Regions from separate parts of the Priestia sp. RMT2NF4 genome, predicted to be linked through region 1. Evidence: riboswitches for the same ligand, from Rfam matches in the RefSeq annotation. Region 1 holds a riboswitch; the other holds the start of a gene.

Region 1 (8,500 bases):
ACAAAGGGGAGAAGGAAATGAAACATTTATACGGAGTTACAACAGCAATGGTTACACCGTTTACTAAAACGGGTGAAGTAGATTTAGAGAAAGTAGTAAATTTAACAGAGTTTTTAATTTCAAAAGGAGTGCACTGCTTGTATCCGCTTGGTACAACGGGCGAGATGCTTCGTCTATCTGTCAAAGAAAGAAAGCAAGTTGCAGAAACAGTAGTGAAACAAGCGGCTAATCGTGTAACCGTATTCATACATGTAGGAGCTATGAATGAAGAAGATACAATTGAGCTTGCAAAACATGCCTATGAAATTGGCGCCGACGGTATCGGAGTAGTTACGCCTATGTTCTTTGGAGCAAACGATAACGAACTAGAAACGTATTTTATAAAAGTAGCAAACAGTGTCCCGAATGATTTTCCCGTATATTTATATAATATTCCTCAGTGTTCAAGCAATGATTTAACGGCAGAGGTAGCTCAAAAAGTGGCAGATTCATGCAAGAATGTAATTGGTATTAAATATAGCTACCCTGACTATTTACGCGTAAATGATTATTTAAATATTAACGATGGAAACTTTTCTGTTCTTCCCGGAACCGATCGTTTATTTTTAGCAGCTCTGTCTATGGGATGTGAAGGAGTTGTCTCCGGTGTATCGGGCGTTTATCCCGAGCCTTTTGTAGAGACTTATAATGCCTTTAAAGCGAATGATTTAGAAAAAGCGAGAAAGATGCAAAAAGTTGCTATTCAATATTGTGAAGCTCTTTTAAACGGAAGCAACATGTCTTATTTTAAAGAAGCATTAAAATTGAGAGGCATTGATGTTGGTGGCATGAGATCTCCTCAAATAGATTTAACAGAAGAAGAAGTCAAAGAATTAGATGATAAACTAAATAGCATTCGTCCAAAGAGCAGTGTTTAATAATTGGTTCATGTTCTGAATAAACTCATGCATTTCTAGTGAACAGGGCTGTTTGATAATAAGCAAACAGCTCATTCACTATAACGATTAAGGTTATGGAGGGATATTCTATGGCGGTTACATCTAAATTAAATGAAAGCGTTAACAAAGATTTAGGTCCTGTAAAGCAAGATGTAAAAAAGACGAATATACGCTGGTGGCTTATTATTGTATTGCTAATTGGAGCAGTTGTTAACTATTTAGACCGCTCTAATTTAAGCATCGCTAATACCACGATTGCCAAAGAGTTTGGGCTGTCTTCTACACAAATGGGTCTTTTGCTTTCAGCTTTTCTCTGGCCATATGCCTTAGCAAATCTACCAGCAGGCTGGCTGGTTGACAAATACGGGCCGAAAAAAATGTTTGCATGGGCATCAGGCCTATGGTCTGTGGCAACGGTAGCAAGTGCATTTACTAACACGTATTCTGCTCTTTATGCCATGAGAATGCTTCTTGGTGTATCGGAGTCTCCTTTTTTTACTTCAGGAATTAAAGTGACGGAAAGATGGTTTAAAAAAGAAGAGCGCGGCCTTCCTACTTCGATTATTAATACAGGGTCTCAAATTGCTAATGCGATTGCTCCGCCACTTCTAACGGTACTGCTTTTAACAATGAGTTGGAGAGGAATGTTTGTTGTTATAGGAGCAGCAGGCTTTATTGTGATGTTTGTTTGGCTAAAGATATACCGAGATCCGGATTATGTTGCCAATAAAGTGAAAGCTGTCCCTAAAGAAGAAATAAAAATCAGTCATACCTCACAAGCAAAATGGTCACAGCTGTTTAAATATAAAAGCACATGGTTTATGATTATCGGGAATTTCGGAATTATGTTTACGATATGGGTTTATTTAACTTGGCTTCCTAGCTACTTAGAAACAGAGCGCGGTTTTAGCCTAAAACAAACGGGCTGGATTGCTGCTATTCCGTTTCTAGCAGGAATCATAGGAGTGTTGCTTGGTGGTGTAATTTCAGATAGATTTATTCGAAAAGGAATTAATGCAGTAACGGCAAGAAAAATACCAATTGTAGGCGGGGCAATCTTAGCCGCAGCATCGGTAGCACCCGTTCCTTTTATTGATAATGCAGCCTTAAGTATTGTCTTATTGTCGATTGGCTACTTCGCGTCACAGCTGCCATCAGGCGTCATTTGGACTCTAGCGGCGGATATTGCACCAAAGGAACAAGTTGCTTCACTCGGCGCTATTCAGAACTTCGGTGGATTTCTAGGAGCGGCAATGGCTCCTATCGTAACAGGGTTTATATTAGATGCAACGGGAACTTTTACGGCGGTTTTCCTGTTAGGAGCAGGACTGCTTTTAATTGGTGCTATTAGTTATGGCGTATTTTTAAAGAAGCCAATAGCTAACTAGTAATGTCACAAAAACAAAGAGCACACACTGCATGAAAAAGGTGTGTGCTTTTTCTTTTACTACTAAAAAGGAAACTATTTTCATTACCATATCATGAACCTTTCTATTGAATAAAACGCTTTACTATGATAAAACTATTACAGGTAAACATATGATAATAGATTAATTTCATAGAGATACAACACCACTAGGGGTGCTTTCGAAGCTGAGAGAGACGATAAGTCTTAACCCTTATAACCTGAACTAGGTAATACTAGCGTAGGAAAGAGGTATTGTAATGGATGTTTTGTATGGGATTTCCTTACGAACTCGTTATAATAATTTTGTGTACATAAACAAAAACACTTCTTTCCTGCGAAAGAAGTGTTTTTTTATGCGTAAAGGAAGGTGTCATACATGAAAGAAACAATTGATTTGCTTGTCAAACAGGTAGAGGAGCGCAAAGGAGAGTTAATCCAGTTATTAACAACGCTTGTTTCGTATAAAACGCCAGCGCCTCCTGCACGAAATTCTCATGAAGCGCAGCTGTACGTAGCGGATTTTCTTAAAAACTGCGGTTTTTCCATTGATATGTGGGACTTATATTCTAACGACCCTATCGTAGTGGGAACGTTAAAAGGACAAAAATCGGCTGACTATCAAAGCTTGATTATTAACGGCCATATGGATGTTGCTGAGGTACAAGAAAATGAAAATTGGGAAACCAATCCGTTTGAAGCTGTTGTGAAAGACAATATGATAATTGGACGCGGAGTTGCTGATATGAAAGGCGGTTTGGCGGGAGCATTATTTGCTGTGCAGCTTTTAACAGAAGCAGGAATCGAGCTGCCAGGAGACTTGATTTTTGAATCCGTTGTAGGAGAAGAAGTAGGAGAGGCAGGTACGCTGCAATGCTGTCAGAAAGGGTATACAGCTGATTTTGCGCTTGTAGTCGATACAAGTGATTTACATATTCAAGGTCAAGGCGGAGTGATCACGGGATGGATTACGATAAAAAGCAGTAAAACCTATCATGACGGTACACGCCGAAGTATGATTCATGCTGGAGGAGGGCTGTTAGCCGCAAGCGCTATTGAAAAGATGGCAAAAGTGATCGGAGGGCTACAAGAATTGGAGCGTCACTGGGCTGTTACAAAGAGCTATCCAGGATTTTTGCCAGGGACAAATACGATTAATCCAGCAGTAATCGAAGGCGGAAGACATGCTGCTTTTATTGCAGATGAATGCAGGCTGTGGATCACCGTTCACTATTATCCTAATGAATCGTACGACCAAGTATCAAAAGAAGTGGAAAAATATATTATAGCTATTGCAAAAGCAGATCCATGGTTAAAAGATAATCTGCCAACCTTTGAATGGGGAGGCACATCAATGATTGAAGACAGAGGAGAAATCTTTCCGTCATTAGAAATTGATGAAAATCATGCAGGAGTGCAGCTGCTTGCAAATACTCATGAACAAATGGAAGGGAAAAAGCCTCCAATTGATGTGTCAACTAGCGTAACAGACGGGGGATGGCTAGCTGATGCGGGAATTCCCGCCGCTATTTACGGTCCGGGAAATTTAGCAAATGCACATGCTGTGAACGAACAATTAGATATTAATCAGCTTGTTCAATATACAAAAGTGATAGTGCAGTTCATTTATACGTGGCTGCATACGCATAAGGAGTGATCATCATGAAATTTAGTGAACGATTATACGAAAAGCTGCAGCCTATTTGGCGTCAAAATCATAATCATCCCTTCGTACAGGGGATGGGAGATGGAACGCTTGAAAAGGAGAAGTTTCGCTTCTACATGATTCAAGATTACCTTTACCTAATTGATTATGCCAAATTATTTGCGATTGGAGCCATGAAAGCTACCGATCTTCAAACGATGGGGAAATTTGCAGCCCTTTTAGATTCTACATTAAACGAAGAAATGAGTCTGCACCGTGAGTATGCCAAGAAATTTGAAATCAGCGAAAAAGAATTAGAAAAAGCGCAGCCATCTCCTACAACGCTTGCATACACGCACTATATGCTGCACGTTGGTCAAAGTGGAACATTAGCTGAATTAGTAGCCGCTCTTTTGCCTTGTATGTGGAGCTACTGGGAAATAGGAAAAGAACTTAGTGAAAAGCCTGGAGCTAACAATGAGTTTTACCGTGAGTGGATTGAAATGTACAGCTCAGAAGAATTTGGAGAACTGGCGACATGGTGTATCAATTTATTTGACTCACTTACTGAAGATAAATCAGAAGTGGAATTAGAAAAGCTTGAAGAAATTTTCTTGAATACGACGCGTTTTGAGTATATGTTCTGGGATATGGCTTATAACGAAGCGATGTGGCCAATTCATGAATAGGTCTGTGTTATCTTTTCAAAACGTCAGTTTTACGTACAAGAACGGTGATCAAGCGATTTTAAAATCATTAAACTTAGACGTGAAAGAAGGCGAGTTTGTCAGTATCGTTGGAGCGAGCGGCTCTGGGAAAAGTACGTTGTTTCGTCTCATTACAGGTCTTGAACAGCAGAGTGAAGGCGATATCGTGATTAACGGAAAGTCTTATGAAAAGCGACTAGGAAAAGTAGGCTATATGCCGCAGCAAGATTTGCTGCTTCCGTGGCGTACGATTCTAGACAATGCAGCACTGCCTCTTGAGCTTCACAATGTATCAAAAGCAAGTGCTCATAAGCAAGTGTCTCAGCTGCTTGAAGAGTTTGGCCTAAAAGGGTATGAAAACCGTTTTCCAAGTGATTTATCCGGAGGGATGAAGCAGCGCGTTTCTTTTCTTCGGACGGTATTAAGCGGTTCTAACGTGCTGCTTTTAGATGAGCCTTTTAGTGCACTTGATGCAATCACACGTTTATCGATGCAGGAATGGCTGCTTGACCAATGGCAAAAGCGTAAGCATAGCATCTTATTTATCACTCATGACGTCAATGAAGCGCTTTTTTTATCAGATCGCATTTTTATCTTTTCAGACAAGCCAGTAAGTTGTCTTGAAGAAATTCAAGTGCCGCTTAGCAGACCTCGAACGCAAAAAGATCTGAATCAACAGCGAGTGCTTGATGTGAAAGATTATTTAATTGAACAGCTAAGATCGAAGGTGAACACATGAAAAAGTACGGGGCTTCAGTGATTTTAGTAGTCATTTTGATGGCTGCTTGGGAAATTGGAGCACGCATTGTAAACTATCCGTTTATTTTACCAACGCCCAGCGGTATTTTAACGAAGCTTTGGGAGCTGCGAATGGATTTATTGTTTAAGCATTTACCAGCTACGTTATCTATTGTCGTAATTGGGCTTGTAATATCCGTTGTGCTAGGGGTTCTGCTAGCTGTGTGGATGAATTGGAGTCCGCTTATTGAGCGTGCTTTTTATCCGCTTATTATTGCGTCACAAATGATTCCGACCATTGCCATTGCTCCTGTATTTGTGCTGTGGTTTGGCTACTCCATTTGGAGCAAAGTGATTGTGACCGTATTAATTACGTTTTTTCCCATTACCGTTAGCACATTTGACGGGCTTCGTTCTACAAACAAAGAGTTAAAAGAACTCATGTTAACGATGGGAGCAACAAAAAAAGATATTTTCTTTAAGTTGAACATTCCTTCTGCACTGCCTCATTTTTATTCGGGACTCAAAGTAGCGGTTACCTTTAGTATAATAGGTGCTGCCATTGGGGAATGGTTGGGTGCGCAAGCAGGCTTAGGATATTTCAGTCGTCGCATGATGACACAGTTTGATGCAGCTGGTGTATTTGCACCAATTGTGATTTTATCCGCGCTCGGTATTTTATTTTTTATTATTGTAGTAGGTTTCGAAAAACGTTCATTAAAGTGGAGGAAAACAGAATGAAAAAATGGTTTGCGATTAGCTTAAGCCTGCTGCTTGTTTTGATGCTCGCTGCTTGCGGTCAGGACAAGGAAAATAAAGCTGGTGACAGTAAAAAATTAAAAGACGTTACAATTATGCTTGATTGGTATCCAAATGCAGTGCACAGCTTCATTTACGCTGCACAAGAAAAAGGATATTTCAAAAAAGAAGGGCTGAATGTAAAAGTACAATTTCCTGCTAATCCAACAGACTCGCTTAATTTAGCAGCTGCAGGGAAAGTCACGCTTGGCCTTTACTATCAGCCTGATGTAGCAATGGCACGAGCAAATGAAGATGTGCCGGTAAAGTCGGTAGGAGCGATTGTAAGATCTCCGCTAAACCGGGTTGTGGCATTGAAAGATAGCGGTATTAAGCGTCCTAAAGATTTAGAAGGAAAAGTAGTAGGATACAGCGGAACACCATTAAGTGAATCTGTTCTAAAGAAAATGGTGAAAAGCGATGGAGGAGATCCGAATAAAGTAAAACTAGTAGACGTAGGGTTTGAGTTAAATTCATCGCTGATTAGCAAAAAAGTAGATGCTGTAATAGGTGCGTATATTAACCACGAAGTACCATTGCTTCACAAAAAAGGATACAAAACGGTTGACATTGATCCGTCAGATTACGGCGTGCCATCTTATTACGAGCTAGTGGCCGTTACAGGGGATCAAACGTGGGCAAAAGATGCTGATACGATTAAAGCGTTTTGGCGTGCCGCGACAAAAGGGTATGAATACACGGAGAAACATCCAAAAGAATCACTTCAAATTTTGTTAGATAATCAAGATAAATCAAACTTCCCGCTTGAAAAAGATGTGGAAACAAAAAGTTTGAATATCTTACTTCCAAAAATGAAGTCTGAACAAGGATTCGGCAGTCAAACGAAAGAATCATGGCAATCAAATGTTAACTGGTTAAAAGAGTCAGGGTTAATTAAGAAAAAGCCAAATGTAGATGAGATGTTTGAGAATATTGGGGAATCTCAGTAAATAATTTAAGACGAATTTAAAAAAACCTCCTTATACTGAACGTAACTTTCTGAAAGAGAAAGTGAAAAGGTCAAGGAGGTTTTTTTATGGCTTTTACGATAGTAGAGAAGGAAACATGTATTGCTTGCGGAGCATGTGGAGGGAGTGCGCCAGATCTTTATGATTATGATTCAGAAGGTCTTGCTTATGCCGTATTAGATAACAACGAAGGAACAAAAGAAGTTCCTGAACATCAGCAAGATGAGATGATGGAAGCGTACGAAGGGTGTCCAACAGACTCGATTAAAGTTGCAGAGCAGCCGTTTTATGGAGATGCAGCAAAATTCGAATAGGGCTTTTGAAAAAATAAATAATGATAAAGTACATTTAGTTATCTGATAAGTGAATATTTGGTTATATAGAAAGTTCCAAAACAAAAAAGGTCTTGCCTAGGCAAGACCTTTTTCTACTCTAAATTTGCATGCTTTCCGTACATCGTATGAGTATCAAGTTCTTTCTTCTCCATGAAGCGAAGAATCAGCGCATCGTAAAAAAGAAGAAGCGTTTGTTCAAACAGTGACGCCATAGGCTGTACGGTTTGATAACTGCTTTGTTCTTGATCCTTCGGAGCGCCGGGCAGCTTCACGATGAAGTCAGCCAGCTTGCCAAGCGTGGAATCGGGGGAAATCGTGACTACTCCAACTTTTCCTCCAAGTTCTTTTGCTTTTTGAGCAATAGGAATCAAGCTCTTCGTTTCGCCAGAACCTGATCCGATGATTAATAAATCATCCTGCGTGAAAGTGGACGTCACGGTTTCTCCAATGACATAAGCATCAATGCCCATATGCATCATACGCATAGCAAACGACTTGCCCATAAGACCTGAACGGCCTGCTCCTGTGACAAACACTTTTTTAGATGAGATGATGCCATTTACAAGCTGTTCAGCTTCATCGTCAGCGATTAGAGCTGTTGTTTGTAAAAGCTCATTCATAACCGTTTTTAAATGTTCGCTCGTCTGCATAGAAAGCTCCTTAATTTGTAATAAGCTCTTTCATTTGAGAAGCAACTGATTTTTTATCATCTTGGCTCGTGATGCCTCCGCCAACGATAACAAGATCAGGCTGTGCTTTTACTACTTCAGGTAAAGATTCTAATTTAATGCCGCCAGCAACGGCTGTTTTTGCATTTTTTACAACGCTTTTGATTGTTACTAAATCTTCAAAAGAGTTTTGACCAACTGCTTGAAGATCGTATCCTGTGTGTACGCAGATATAGTCAACGCCAAATTCGTCTAGCTCTTTTGCGCGTCCTTTAATATCTTTTACACCAATCATATC
Region 2 (8,500 bases), on a different contig from region 1:
TTCTCATACAATCGATGCGGGAAGGCTCCTAAAAACAGAAGACCATCAATATTTCTCGTTCGAATCCATTTTAGGCAATCAGCTGGGCTACTCACTCCAGATATGACTAGATCATAACCATGCTTACGGATTACATATTCAATTCCACTAATCATTTCACTGTAATAATGGTTATCTTTAAATATAGTAGAAAGTGAATCATCTGTAAGCGGGAACATCACGCCAATCATATTTGACTTTTGTTTCGAAAGACTAACGGCGGTTAAATTTGGTTCGTAGTTTAATTCTTTTACCGCTGTTAAAATTCGCTCTTTTGTTTCATCGGATACTTTGTTAATTCCGTTTAAGACGTAAGATACTGAAGCTGCAGACACCCCTGCATGCTTTGCTACATCACGAATCGTTATCTTTTCTCCCATAAAATCTCTCCAGTTAAACGGTTAACTATTTACTCGTTCATTATAATTCACTCCTTTATTGTCAGTCAACGTATTTTTCAAATTATCTGTTAACTATTATAATATCTTCCTAGATTGGTATGTTTTAAGCAGTGACAAGATGTATTGACACCTGTTAATCTTTGAAACGTACATATAAAGTTCGGTGCACAGCACGCACCGATCCGTGATAAAAGGGGCGTTCAAAAGGATTTCAGGAGGTACTTACTTTATGTTTAAGAAACTAGCAATTATTGGAGCACTAGCAGTTCCTATGTTCGGCATGAGTCACGGGGCAAATGCCGCTGAAACAACCCATCGCGTAAAAGCCGGAGAGACTCTTTACAAGATTGGCGCTGAATACGGCGTTACGGTTAAACAGTTAAAAGAAGCGAATCACAAATCTACCGACTCTATTAATGCAAATGAAACATTAACAATCCCTAACTCTATTAGCGAAAGCGATAAAGAATTGTTAGCTCGCCTTGTACAAGCTGAAGCAAAAGGTGAACCTTACGCTGGCAAAGTGGCTGTAGCAACAGTCGTTTTAAACCGCGTGGATAGCGATTCTTTCCCAAACTCTATTCATGATGTCATCTATCAAGGTACACAGTTTACACCTGTACAAAACGGTGAAATTAATAAAGCAGCGGATGCTGAAGCAAAAAAAGCTGTAAATGAAGCACTAGCGTTTAGAGGTCAAGGAAAAGGTTCGTTATTCTTCTTTAACCCAGATAAAACAAGCGACCAATGGCTTCGTCAAAAACAGGTTACGATTACAATCGGAAATCACGTTTTTGCAAAATAAACAAAAAAGCACTCAGATGAGTGCTTTTTTTAATATGCAACAAGTAAGCTTAACAGAACAGCTATAATAATAATAGGTAATACGTATTTAACTAGAAAGAACCATGCGTTGAATAATTTAGCGCCTTTTGTACTTCCTGAAATAAACTCTTCATACACGGCTTCTTTTTTCATTTTAAATGTCACAAAAATCGCAATGGCTAAACTTCCAAGAGGCAGCATTAAATTGCTCACAAAAAAGTCAGCTACGTCAAATATACTTCTGCCAAAAAGTGAGACATGTTTTAGTACACCAAACGAAAGCGCTGATGGGATACCTACTACAAACACAAGAAGCCCTGATAAAGAAGCGTAGCGAGTTCGTTTTGTCTGATCGTCTTTAGTTAAAGCAGCTACGATAATTTCCAGCAGTGAAAAAGCAGACGTAAGCGTAGCAAATAGAAATAAAATTAAAAACAGTGCTAAAAAGACGGTGCCAAACGGCATTTTCTCAAATACTGTTGGCAAGACCACAAACAAAAGTCCAGGTCCTTCGGTTGGCTTTAATCCGAATGAAAAAACAGCTGGAAAAATAGCCAAGCCTGCAAGCAGCGAAACAAACAAGTTCAAAATAGCAATGGTGCCAGCTGAACGCGTCAAGCTTACTTTTTTCCCTAAATAAGAGCTATATGTCACCATGCAGGATAATCCTACGCAAAGCGAGAAAAACGACTGACCGAGCGCATAGAGAACAGATGACCCTGTAATGGCTGAAAAATCCGGTTTTAAAAAGAACTTTACTCCGTCCATAGCTCCGTCTAATGTTAAAGAGCGAACCACAATGATAATAAAACAGATAAATAACAGCGGCATCATGTATTTATTAGCACGCTCTATGCCTTTTTGTACGCCTTTTGAAATAACAAACACTGTAATTAATAAAAACAGCGCCTGTGCACCTAATACCACATAAGGTTGGCTAATGACGGCATTGAACAACGGACCGTACTCTTTTCCGCTTAGCATACCGGTTACGCTCATAATCGTATATAAAATCACCCAGCCGCCAACGACGCTGTAAAAGGAAAGCAAAACGACACAGCTGAGTACTCCCAGCCTGCCAATCCATACCCAAGCGGACTTTGGAGCAATTGCTTTATAAGCACTAATCGCTTCTTTTCCCGTATGTCTTCCAATGATAAATTCTGCCAACAGAAGCGGCAATCCAATAAAAATTGTAAATAAAATAAACAACGCAAAAAATGCTCCACCGCCACTGGTTCCGGTTACGTATGGAAATTTCCATATCGCTCCTAGACCAATTGCTGCCCCAGCAGATGCTAAAATAAAACCGAGGCGTGAAGACCACTGATTTCCTTTACTCATATAATGTTACTCTCTCCTCTTCTAAACTCAAAACTCACCTGATTAGTACTGTACCATAAATGCAGAAGAAAATCATTCCCGTTTTACTTTTTTCTATAAAACGATATCTATATAGAATAGAAAAAATGAAGAAGCAGCTGCCTCTTCATTTTGAGTTTGATGTTTCTATTCAAAAATTATTCTCTGTACGATGATTCGTCTCCACGGTAGGCTTCTTGATTTGATATTTCTTCAATATGCATATGCCCTTCTCTCTCTAAACGAAGAACCGTACGCTCTGCATCTTCATAACTCTCGCACGTCACTTGTTTATATTCCATATCGTCTTTATCTGTGTAAGCCACTAAATATGTTTCCATTTTAACTCCTCCTATATAAACTATATGTAACGTATGTTGCCTTTTTCGTTTATTTCTAAACATATAGGCTCCAAACATAAAGCCTAGCATACTATAATAGCGGAACTTCAATTTAAAAAGTTGAATTTTTCATTATGCACCGATGCAACATGGAGGTTACGCTTATGACATTTATTTTATCATTCGTACCAATTGTTGTTCCTTTTGGTATTTTAATTAGCTTAATTGCTTTTACAGCTGCTTTTTTACAATCAAAAGAGCATCATAAAAAGCTCTAGCTTACAAAAGCTAGAGCTTCTTTTTAAAAACGTCTATAGCGTTTAATCAGTCCCACAATAATAGCAATTGCTAATAAAACAATCGAGATGATAACAGTAATGACAATTGGCTGATTTCCACTTTGTTTCACCGCAATGGCAATATAAGCCCAAATAAAAACAAGCGGATAAACAGCGTCTCGGTTTTTTAATGTAAACATAATGCCCAGCGCAGCCCCTACCAGCAGCATAATAATCGTCCATGCTAATTCATTTAGGCCAAGCAAGTGCTGTATTCCATTTGCTTGAAATACGACAAATACATTAACAATAGTCGCAACAGAAATCCATCCAAGATAAAGCGAAATCGGCAGACGCATAAACCATGTCGTCATCCGAGAATGCTGAATAATGGAATATACAATCATTAATGTGCCTAAAATAAAGAGCATAACTAAAAGGGATAACTTATAGTAATCGTTTTGGAAAATAAAGATCCACGCACTATTTAACAAACAGTTTAGAAAAAACCAAATGCCGATACGTGCATATATTTCCTTTTGATCTTCTCTTGCAAAAAATTGGCGTATAACCCAAATGGTTAATAACAAATAAATAACGCCCCAGATAGCAAAGGCATAACCGGCTGGTGTAAACAACGTAGGAACTTGCGCAGAAGCCTCTGCCGTTGTTTTGCCTCCTATTGGAATCGCATTTGCTAAATAATTCACAAGAAGTGTAATAGCCAAGCCTACTGTATTTAATACAGCATACAAACGAAATTTTGCCATTTTGTTCTCTCCTTTCTTCTATTTATATGGGAATGTTTCGGAGACGAAAACGGCTCTTCCCTTCATTAATACCTCTTCTTCCCTAAAAATATGCATTTTTAAACAAAAATGATTAAAAATAGCTTCAAGAAGCTACCTCTTTAAGAGATAAAAACCGTTAGGGAACAATTTTCCATAACGCTTTCTATTTTTCAGAATATATGGTAAGTTAAACATAGACTAATAGGAAGTCCACTAGGGGTGCCGACCGGCTGAGACAAGTTTTCTTGATCCCTTTGAACCTGATCTGGCTCATACCAGCGTAGGAAAGTGGCAATGTTCAGTTTTGTACTGTCCTTTGCCACTCCGTTTATAAACGGAGTGTTTTTTATTTCCTTTATGTGCTTGTTTGTGACTTCCTCATATTAAAGGAGGATTTTGATGTCATTTTCATCTCAATTAAGACAAGAAGCAAACTATATTTACGAAGCCATTTTTAACCACCCTTTTATTAAAGGAATTGCTGAAGGAGACGTGCCAAAAGAGGCGCTTATTCACTACGTTTCTCAAGACTACGAATACTTAACAGCATTTGTCCGCATTTACGGCGCTGCTTTAACAAAATGCCGCACGCGTACCGAAATGGAAGCCTTTAATGCCGGCATTTCTACGGTATTACATAGTGAAGTACACCCTCATAATAATTTTTGTGACGTAGCAGGCGTACGCTATGAAGACCTCCACACTGAGGCTCTTTCACCAACGGCCAGCCACTACATTAACCATATGACAAGCGTTGCGCATACAGGCAGCTTAGCGGAAATCATTGCCGTGCTTCTTCCATGTCCGTGGACGTACGTTGAAATTGGCCAGCGCATTACGGAACAAGTAAATCCATCTCCTTCTCATCCTTTTTATGAATGGATTCAGTTTTATAATAATGAAGAAATGAATGGCACAACACAATGGTTTTGTAACAAGCTTGATGAACTCGCCGAACAAGCGACTGAAGAAGAACGTAATCGTATGAAAGATCACTTTATCAAAAGCTGTGAGCTGGAGTATTTATTTTGGGAAATGGCGTATACACAAGAAAAATGGCCGCTTTCTCAGCTTTCACTTTCAAAATAACGAAAAAGCCTCCTATCAGGAGGCTTTTTATTTCAATAATTTTTTAATCATTTTCAAGTTTTGTTTCTCTGAAGGATAGCGGAATGACAAATCAAACTTGGTTGTTTGAGACAGCATGCTTTTAAAATGAGAAAATGTCTGAAAGCTGTCTTTTCCATGATATTGGCCCGTACCGCTTTCTCCAACTCCGCCAAAGGGTAAATATGGCGTAGCGATATGCATAAGCGTATCATTTATACAGCCTCCTCCAAATGAAAGACGCTCCGTTATGACATTTTGTACATTTGCACTTTCCGTAAACAAGTAAAGAGCTAACGGCTTAGCTTTTTCTTGAACTTTATGAATAACTTCGTCTAGCGTTTCGTATTCAATCATAGGAAGAATAGGCCCAAAAATTTCTTCTTGCATAACGTCTGATGTCCAGCTTACTTCACTTAACACCGTAGGTTCTATTGTGAGCGTACTTTTATTATACCCGCCTCCAACTATAGCGTTTCCGTCTTTTAAAAACTCAACTAGCCGAATAAAATGGCGCTCACTGACAATACGGCCGTAGCGCTCACTTTCAAGCGGATTACTACCGTAAAATTGATAAATCGCTTCGCGAAGTTTCTCCACTAGCTTCGCTTTTACCTTTTTATGCACGAGCAAATAATCGGGAGCAACGCACGTTTGGCCTGCATTCATTCCTTTGCCAAACATAATTCGCTTCGCTGCAAGATCTAGGTTTGCATCTTCATGTACAATGCACGGACTTTTTCCTCCTAGCTCCAGCGTGACGGGAATAAGCTGCTTCCCTGCTTCTTGCATAATAATTTTCCCTACATTTACACTTCCCGTAAAGAAAATATAATCGAGGGGCTGTTTTAAAAGCAGGCTCGTCGTGTCTACAGCGCCTTCAATCACGGTCACAAATGCGGGATCAAAAGCCTCAGCTAGTAATTCTTGTATAACCCGAGATACGCTAGGCGTTAATTCAGAAGGCTTTATAATCGCCGTGTTTCCAGCGGCAATCGCTCCTACTAAAGGAGACAGCGCTAATTGAAACGGATAGTTCCACGGAGCAATAATTAACGCGACTCCATACGGTTCAGGAACAATTTTCCCTTTAGAGCCCACGTGTGTTAAAGCGGTTTTTACTTTTTTAGGCTTCATCCATTTTGCTAAATGCTTAAGCGTAAACCGAATTTCCTCTAGTAAAATCCCAATTTCCGACGTGTACGCCTCTACTTCAGATTTATTCAAGTCTTGTTTTAAAGCATCCATAATTCTCTGCTCGTTTTGTTTGACTGCGTCTCTGAGCTTATTCAGCGCTTGAATGCGGCTGCTGATGCTCTTTGTCTTTTGTGCATAGAAATACTGCTTTTGTGTAGAGACAATATGTTCAATGACCGTTTCATCTGTGATATAGAATTGCTCGTGGTTCATCTCTTTCATCTCCCTATAAACATTCAGCTTCAACTGTAGCAAGCAAGCTTTTTAATAGCTCAACTGCCTCGTTTAAAGCCAATGAATAATATCTCTGCGTTCCTTTTTGCTCAATTTGCACAAGCTTTTGATCACGTAAAATTTTTAAATGATGAGAAATTGCCGGTCGTGATAAAGTAGACTCGTTTGCAATTTCATTAACGGTTAAAGGCTCTTTTTCCGCGAGCAGCAAAATAATATCTTGTCTTGCTGAATCACTTAGAGCCTGAAAAATAGGAATGCTGGCACGAAATAACTCCACTGCTTTTTCACTCATAAATATTCTCCTTTATTTAATTTCTTGTGTTCTGCGGACAACGGATGAAAGCCACTTTCTTGGTACAAAGCGCGGGATGAAGGTGGCGAGACGAAACTGTACTCCTGGTACGATAACCGTCTGCCCTTTCATAAATTTTTTATAGCCCGCTTTAGCAACTGCTTCTACATCCATTGCACCGCTTTGAAAAAGCTTGGAATTGCTCAGCTGAGCCCGGTCGCTAAAACCCGTTTTAGTTGGACCCGGGCATAGAGCACTTACCGTTACATTGGTACCTCTTAATTCATTTTCAAGGGCCTCTGTGAAAGATAATACGTACGCTTTCGTTGCGTAATACACTGTCATAAGCGGACCCGGCATAAATGCAGCAACGGACGCAATGTTTAAAATTTTCCCGTGATTTCTTTTGACCATATCGGGTAAAAATAATTTTGTTAAATGAGTTAATGCTCGGATATTTAAGTCAATCATGTTTAACTCTTCATCTAAAGCTGTTTCAATAAATTTACCGTATAGTCCAAAACCTGCATTGTTCACTAAATAATCAACGTGCATTTCTTTATTTTTAAGTTCTTCATACAGTGACTGTATCTCTTCTTCTCTTGATAAATCCTTTACAACCGTTATTACGTCAATATTATAAGTAGATTTTAAATTCTCTCTAATCGCTGTTAGTTTATCAGCACTTCTGGCAACTAAAATTAAAGAATGGCCATCCTTTGCGAATTGATAAGCTAACTCTTTACCTATTCCTCCGGACGCACCGGTGATGAGCGCATAATGCTGTGACATAGTGTTCACTCCTTATGTTTATATGTTCAAGAACTTAAACATTTAAACTTATCTTATAGGATTCATTTTTTCCCGTCAACTGTTTTCTATACTCTCCTTTTCTTTTATGTTTTCCATTTTTGCCATTTGCGCATTTCTGTACATTTTTTTACAAAATATGCGTTTTCTTTACATAGAAGGCTAATGTCGTCTAGTTTTGACAACCTTTGTCACCTAGCAGGAAAACAAGTGAAGATATGGTGAATACAACATACAACAAATAATCCATTACATAGTTGGATGAAAATAGATAAGGGAGGAAATGAAAAATGATGGAGACGTATACAATTAAAAAAGTAAGTGATCAATTAGAGGTAGAAAAGAAAACGTTAAAACAATGGGAAAAATTATTGGGCAGCTATTTAACAATTGAACGAGTAGATGGGGCCCGTGTCTATACAGAGGAACAAATTGAATTATTTAATGATATTAAACAGCTGTTTGATGAACAATGTACGTTAGATGAAGTCAAAGAATATGTTCAGCTGCTAATAAAGGAACAAGAAGAGCAGGAGCATTTAGTGATGGAATCAGAGGCAGCGGTTTCAAAAGAAGAAGAACCAGCAAAGTTGAAAACTGCTAAAAAAGAAAACGTCATTGATTTTCAAGAACACTCCAATAAACAAATGAAGCAAGAAAAGAAAAAAGCTGCTGAAAAGCAGGAAAGCATTTCAGAGAATAAGCAAGAGAAGACCCCTCCTATACCTGAAGCACGATTAGCTACTGAAGAAGAAAAGCAGGCTATTTCTGCTTCTATTGAAGAACCAAAACCAAACGACCTTGTCGTGAATGAAAAAGA

Evidence for each region. Region 1 has a riboswitch for thiamine pyrophosphate ahead of ACMX9J_RS15010 (acetylornithine deacetylase). Riboswitches for the same ligand answer to the same signal wherever they lie in the genome.
Region 2: linked by a shared signal. The riboswitch ahead of tenA (thiaminase II) and the one ahead of ACMX9J_RS15010 (acetylornithine deacetylase) in region 1 are both predicted to bind thiamine pyrophosphate.

The regions. Positions count from the first base shown of each region.
Region 1 is NZ_JBLQZO010000003.1:293,920-302,419, forward strand. It holds gene ACMX9J_RS15000 (dihydrodipicolinate synthase family protein) at 18-917, shown strand; gene ACMX9J_RS15005 (MFS transporter) at 1,028-2,326, shown strand; TPP riboswitch at 2,506-2,608, shown strand; gene ACMX9J_RS15010 (acetylornithine deacetylase) at 2,723-4,000, shown strand; gene tenA (thiaminase II) at 4,006-4,677, shown strand; gene ACMX9J_RS15020 (ABC transporter ATP-binding protein) at 4,670-5,434, shown strand; gene ACMX9J_RS15025 (ABC transporter permease) at 5,431-6,174, shown strand; gene ACMX9J_RS15030 (ABC transporter substrate-binding protein) at 6,171-7,181, shown strand; gene ACMX9J_RS15035 (ferredoxin) at 7,268-7,513, shown strand; gene hxlB (6-phospho-3-hexuloisomerase) at 7,627-8,184, opposite strand; gene hxlA (3-hexulose-6-phosphate synthase) at 8,195-8,500, opposite strand, start outside.
Region 2 is NZ_JBLQZO010000001.1:315,563-324,062, reverse strand. It holds gene ACMX9J_RS01600 (LacI family DNA-binding transcriptional regulator) at 1-419, opposite strand, end outside; gene ACMX9J_RS01595 (cell wall hydrolase) at 670-1,245, shown strand; gene ACMX9J_RS01590 (sodium-dependent transporter) at 1,275-2,609, opposite strand; gene ACMX9J_RS01585 (hypothetical protein) at 2,786-2,968, opposite strand; gene ACMX9J_RS01580 (TspO/MBR family protein) at 3,270-4,016, opposite strand; TPP riboswitch at 4,243-4,341, shown strand; gene tenA (thiaminase II) at 4,437-5,126, shown strand; gene ACMX9J_RS01570 (aldehyde dehydrogenase) at 5,154-6,554, opposite strand; gene ACMX9J_RS01565 (ArsR/SmtB family transcription factor) at 6,568-6,870, opposite strand; gene ACMX9J_RS01560 (SDR family NAD(P)-dependent oxidoreductase) at 6,883-7,662, opposite strand; gene ACMX9J_RS01555 (helix-turn-helix domain-containing protein) at 7,971-8,500, shown strand, end outside.